2 regions of the Paenibacillus sp. JT31N11 genome follow, and region 2 is predicted to be linked to the other one. Evidence: riboswitches for the same ligand, from Rfam matches in the RefSeq annotation. Region 2 holds a riboswitch; the other holds the start of a gene.
What was found. Region 2 has a riboswitch for ZMP and ZTP ahead of AC0YNV_RS23940 (DJ-1/PfpI family protein). Riboswitches for the same ligand answer to the same signal wherever they lie in the genome.
Positions count from the first base shown of each region.

Region 1 (3,231 bases), on a different contig from region 2:
TCCTCAATAGGCGAATGGAGGTTCCAAAAGCATGAAAACCAAATGGAAAATCATTCTAATCAGTGCGGCGATGGGCCGGAAGCTTCTGCTCCATCTAAGCATAGGCGCACTCCTGATTGGCGGAATGACCGAAGCCGTTCCGACCTTGCATGCTGAATCGTCAGTTTCCGTCCCGATTCAAGACACGAACGCATCGGTCACGTTCAGCTTGCCTGCGCCAACCGGGCCTTACTCGATCGGCACGACGGAGCTGCATCTGATTGACCGGGGCCGGCCTGATCCGTGGGTGGAAGACAAAAAGCGCGAACTCATGATCAGCATCTGGTATCCAGCCAAGCAGAAGCCCGGACGGCTCGCCCCATACATGCAGCCCGGAGCGGCCGCCCACTACGAGCAGACGACTCTTGCCTCCGTCGGCATAAAGCCCGGGACAATCAATTGGTCGCGAATTACGACGCACGGTCGGATAGCTGCCCCGGTCGCGAATGCCCGTGGCGGCTATCCCGTCGTACTGTACTCGCCAGGAAGCGGCGTACCGCGGACGGCCGGCACGATTGCAGCAGAGGAATTGGCCAGCCATGGTTATGTCGTAGTTACTATTGATCATACGTACGATGCGTCCGAAGTTGAATTTCCTGACGGGAGGGTCGAAATCCAGGCATTGCCAAAGCTGAGCAAGGAATCAGTGATAGGGTCGCTTGCCGTACGCGAGCTGGACATTCGATTCGTCCTTGACCAGCTTGCTGTACTCTCTACCGGTGGAAATCCCGACGCCGATCAGCGCCGGCTACCTTATGGGCTTGGCGAAGCGATGGATCTTGCGCATATCGGCATATTCGGTCATTCGGCCGGAGGTGCCGCCGCCTTGCAAACGATGCACGATGACAGTCGCATCGATGCCGGCATACTCATGGACGGCACGTTAGGCTATTTGCCGGATTCTCTGCTTCCGGTCGCGACGGAAGGTCTGGATCGGCCCTTCATGTTGTTGGGCTCAGGGTATTACAAGGAGGAAGGACCCGATTCCCACTTGACGAGGCCGGACTGGAAGTCGTTGTGGGAGCATTCAGCCGGCTGGAAGCTTGATCTGAACGCGCCTCAAGGCATGCATTTTACGTTTACTGATTACCCGGCGATTTTGCCACAATTGAAAGAAAAGCTGGGCTTACCCGATACGGTGATCCAAGAGTCGATCGGTACCATCGATCCGGCGCAGGCAATTGCAGTCCAACGCGATTATGTCATAGCTTTCTTCGACCGACACTTGCGATACATGTCCGGCGATTTACTCCAAGGTCCTTCACCGGAGCACCCGGAAATTGAATTTATTCGTTAATCAATCTAACAGGCCAATGTGGACAACCGTTTCAGAGGTACGGAAACGCCCAAACCGGAGACGATAGCTAGCTGCAGTGAACCAGTCCTTTAAGGGGGCTGGTTTTTTCGATACATAAGATATAAGGTATGTGTTGAAACTGTCGTTACGAACGGGCAGGATACCCTAATTACTACGCAGAATTACTTTATATCGTAAAACCCATAACGAAGGAAGGAGGCTAATCCCTCCAGATTGTGCTCAAATCGAAAGGTCTTTCCGTAAGGCGTTCCTCGATCTGAAAAAGCATGTGCATGACTTTCTCCTTTTGATACGTCCAATCCAATGACAGGGTTCATTCCACCACTCCTTAACTTATTTTCACCGGCAACCCTAACCTTCTTGTCGTCCACAGTATCGCTTGTTATTCGGGATCTTTGTCCCAACCAGCCTAATCATGGTTTAACAAGTAGGGGGATGAACGGAATAGCTCTCGGGATCCAAGTCCCACGGGTACGAACGTTCGATCACCGGCTACCGCTATCTTACGACCACATAAAAATGAGGTCCACCAGAAAGATCTGGTGACCTCATAATACGAACGGGTACGAGAGCTTAATAACAACACAGTAGGCTGTCGACTTTTTTATAGGCTGTAGCTATTACTACGCTAACGGACAGTAGAGCGTAGTTCCGTTGGTGCTAGTTAAGCCATTGTCATAATTGATTTTACTAGCAGTAATTTCTATTATTGGAAGTAATTTAGAACTTATATGTGACTGGCGAAGCATGGGGATCCATGAGGAAGCATATAGGTTATGGCCGTACGCCTGGGCAGAGGTAAGGGGAATTTCCCCTTACCTCTTTATGTTTACTCGAGAGGAGCAAGAGCAATGAAAACAGTTCAACACGATTTGTTTGAAAACCCATATCCCGGAAGAACGCTTATCGTAGGAATGACTCCTTCTAGGTCGCATTATGTACAGGTTTATTGGATTATGGGGAGAAGCGTGAATAGCCGCAACCGCGTCTTTGAACTGGACGGATGGGGCGTAAAGAACAAAGTATTTGATCCTGCCAAAATGGAAGATCCATCACTTATTATTTATTATCCTATCCGACATAGGGTGAACATGCACATTGTCTCGAATGGTGATCAAACTGATACTATCTATGATGGGTTGCAGCATAACCGGTCCTTTGAACAATCGTTAATGCTTCGAGAGTTTGAACCAGATGCTCCGCACTTTACACCGAGAATTTCAGCCGTGATAAACACAGAACTTAAACAGTATAGTTTGTCGATTTTAAAAACACACGACAACGACCCTTCAGTTTGCTTACGCAATAGTTATCAATACAGTAAATTTAAGAGTGGCATTGGTCACTGCATTCACACGTACAACTCAGAGCAGAATGCTGTACTAAAACCATTTGAAGGCGACCCTTTCGAAGTACCACTATTCGATTCAATTAATGATATAGCAGACTTTTACTGGGAACGCATCAATGCTGAAAACAAAATCGCATTGTTGGTAAAGTTTATTCATGTTTCAAATCAAGATATTCAATTCCAAATTCGAAATAAGCATTCAGCTAACGAAGCACGATAGATAGCTTTACGAAGGAGCTGCCACGGCAGCTCAAAAAACCTTCCCAAACGCGTTATTTCAAAAAGGAGCAGTCGATAAGAACTCATGACATATATTACCTGCTATGATAGAGAGAAACTTACAATCATCAATTCAAGATCGGAAATCACTACTTAAGGAGAAGGGAGAAATAGCGTTGACAAATATCAATGAACCAAAACCTGAAAACGACCTTCCGACCGGGATAGGCAAACCAGCACAACGAGCACTCGCCGGAGCTGGATACTTTCGGCTTGAACAGTTCACGATGATCAGCGAAGCCGA
Region 1 is NZ_JBWDNQ010000030.1:41,062-44,292, reverse strand. It holds gene AC0YNV_RS39100 (alpha/beta hydrolase family protein) at 32-1,336, shown strand; partial or broken gene AC0YNV_RS39095 (IS110 family transposase) at 1,540-1,674, opposite strand; ZMP/ZTP riboswitch at 2,081-2,158, shown strand; gene AC0YNV_RS39090 (IMP cyclohydrolase) at 2,209-2,928, shown strand; gene AC0YNV_RS39085 (helix-hairpin-helix domain-containing protein) at 3,104-3,231, shown strand, end outside.
Region 1: it holds a riboswitch for ZMP and ZTP, as region 2 does, so the genes downstream of both, AC0YNV_RS39090 (IMP cyclohydrolase) here and AC0YNV_RS23940 (DJ-1/PfpI family protein) in region 2, are expected to answer to the same signal.

Region 2 (3,231 bases):
GGATATATTTAAAAAATACGATCTAGGTAACCTGAATTTTAGTGCCCTAAAGGACTTTTACAAGGACAGCAGTTGGACATCCGTCGGCTCCGAGCAAGCACCGGACGGGAAAATCCTGAATAAGGTTATGCAAAGCTATCAGTCCTATATCAGTGACACGACGCAGGCCAATATGCAGCTCATTGAGTTTCTCGATCAGGATACCGGCCTCCCGGTAAAGGAAGAGCTCTACGAGGATTCAACAGGACAGTTCAAGCTCTTTAGCACAGATACGAGCGAATTAAACTATGTGGCTGATGACGGCTCTATATTCAATACGGATGGAATTCCGCTGACTCCCTTTCAGACTCAAACTGCTATTAATGGAAAATAATATAACTAAACAGCCTGTTGGGAACCTTCTCAACAGGCTGATTTTAAGTGCGCCAGACGCGAGCGGCAGATGGAGGGGAAACAGCTTCACGAAGGCCTGATACACATGCAGAAATGCACAGTTTCTCTTGTTGTTCAAGGGAACATCCCCGCTTAGCGCTGGAAATATCCCGCACGCTGCATGAAGACTTTTTCCACTTGTTCGACAATCGGCCCGTCCGCTTCCGACTTCTGTTTCACTTCCAGCCATTCCGGATCCTGGCCGAATACATCCCACTGGCGGTTCCGCTCGTCCATATCGTTGTATTCCATGATGTAATACAGCTTGGAGTGTCCTTCCTGATCGACCCAGAAGTCATAAACCTTCATTCCAAGGCGTTTGAAAATTCCAAGGGTGTGGTTGGCGAAACGGGCATTCATGGCTTCCATCTTCCCGGCATGAACGGAATAGATACGCAGTTCGTACAGCAAGTTAATATCCTCCCTAGGTAAAATGATTGCTTTCCTGTTAGATCCTGCCCGCTGTGAAGACGCTGCCAACAGGGGGCATATCTGATATATTCCCGCATTTTGCGGTCAAAAGCAATGGCCGCTGCGGATATTCCGGCTATTCCGTCTGCTATTCACTCATCCGGCCGGGGCGATAATAGGGATAATCCATTTTTTCCTGAACCTGCCGGGCGACCTCCGGAGTGCTTAATGAATCGACGAGGAACAAGCCAAGATCAAGGGATGCGGAGACGCCGCCGCCCGTGAACACATTGCCATCCCTGACAACGCGGGACTTTACGACCTCTGAGCAATAAGGGGCAAGCAGGTCATATGCAGAAGGGTTCGTCGTAGCCCGTTTATCAGTCAAGAAACCAGACGCCTTAATCTCCACATCGCGTGCAGTTTTCACCCACGAGACAAAATCGGGGTCATGCCTAAGCTGCCTTGTAGAAAATCCGCCGGGGATAAAAATCAGATCATATCCGGAGAGATCCGGATAGACATGCGGGATTTTTATGGTTAATCCCCGATCATCCGTGATTTCCGCCTTCGTCGAACAAAAATCCCATGACACCGCTTCTTTGACTCCCAAAATGCCCAACCAGGTTACAGCTTCGTAAAAACCGCTAAAATCCAGCGTCGTCATTCCGTCAAATAAAATAAATGCCATCTTCATTCCCGTACACCGGCCTCTCGTTTGTCTGGTATAAAACAAAAAAAGCACCCGATCTGAAGAGAATCAAGTACTTTGCCCAGGCGTACGGCTGTTTGTCGGTGCGCTCCCTCATGGTTATCCATGTTTACGCCAGTAACGCACCGTTTCATGCTAGTGTTATAATCTTACATTCTTCTGCTGGAAAGTTCAAGGAGATAAAAGGAGATAAATCTCCGCCTGGTTTGTTTAGCCTTCAGCCTTCATCCTTCACTGCTATAGCCCTGTGCCTCCAGGTTCTTGCGGCTGGTTTTCATGATGAACATGTACATGAGAGCAAAACCCGCCACGCCCAGCAAAGCCGTCCCGGCGCTTATCCGGTACATCGCATGCGCGCCAAGATTCTGGAATATCCAGCCCCCGGTGACGCCCGCTACGATCCCGGACAGCCCTCCCCAGCTGAGGGCGTATACCGCTTGACCCGAGGCCCGGTATTCCTTCGGAACGAGCAGGGCGGTCAATTGCGTGCCTACATAATAATAACCTGCAAAAGTAAGACAGTGCAGGGCCTGAATGAAGATGATCTGATAAGGGGTTTCCGCCACCGACATCAGAAACCAGCGCAGCGCGTAAAGCAGACTGACAACGGCCAGACAGAAAATCATCGTTCGTTGACTTTTGCGCAAATACCGGTCAAATAGCAGGTAAACCGGAATCTCGAAGATGGATGACAGAAAAGCGGACCAGCCGATCAGAGAGTTTTTGCCTCCCAGATCGGAGATATAGATCGAAACAAATGTGTTGTTCATGGAGTTTGGAATCGAAATGAGAACGCCGATGACAAGGAACATGATAAACGGTTTGTTGGCCCATATTTGACCATAACCGACCGGGGCTCCTTTACGGCTGCCCGTTTTGCCTCCGCGGGGCAGCTTCAAGGCCAGGGCGATGGAGATGAGCATCATCACCCCGTACACGATCCACAGCTGATGAATGCCAAGTCGCTCGATGACCGGTCCTGTCGCCACCGCCATAACGGCCCACCCGAGGGAACCCCACAGACGGAAGCTGCCGAACTTAAGGCCTGTCTTGTCGGCCACATCGAGATTGAGGCTGTTGCTTTGCGAGAACAACGGGCTCTGGAAGAAAAAATAGAGCAGCATGAACGTAAAGATAAGATAGCCCGCGTTCAGAGAAAAGACGATCTGCATGACCACGGCATTGCCGATCAGCAGCATGAGCAGAACGCGCCTGGCATTCTCCAGCCGGTCGCTCCAATATCCCCAGAAGGGGTTGGAGAGGAGGGAGATGAACGGGCCTCCGGCGAGCAGCAGGCCAACCGTAAAGTTGGACATGCCGGTTTCCTTCAAATAAAGCGGAAAAAAAGTGCTGTAGACGGAGATCGCCCCATAGATGAAAAAGTTGAACGCTTTTATAAAGCCCAGGGAACGTATGTTGGTCAATGATGGGTGTGACATGTAGAGCGCTCAATCCTTTCCCGCTGACGAACCTGTTTTGGCAAGCTTCCGGTACTGCGTCGGCGTGATTCCGGTATGCGATTTGAAGATCGAGCAGAAGTATTTGTACTCCTTGTAGCCGACTTTCTCGGCGATCTCGAATACCCGCTCGTCGGTTCCGACCAGACTTGCTTTGGCCCGTTCGATGCGTACCTCATTCAGATACTCCGCGAACCCTTTGCCGAAATTTTGTTTGAA
Region 2 is NZ_JBWDNQ010000007.1:296,821-300,051, reverse strand. It holds gene AC0YNV_RS23950 (hypothetical protein) at 1-373, shown strand, start outside; gene AC0YNV_RS23945 (NIPSNAP family protein) at 526-843, opposite strand; gene AC0YNV_RS23940 (DJ-1/PfpI family protein) at 992-1,540, opposite strand; ZMP/ZTP riboswitch at 1,608-1,687, opposite strand; gene AC0YNV_RS23935 (MFS transporter) at 1,780-2,994, opposite strand; gene AC0YNV_RS23930 (response regulator) at 3,004-3,231, opposite strand, start outside.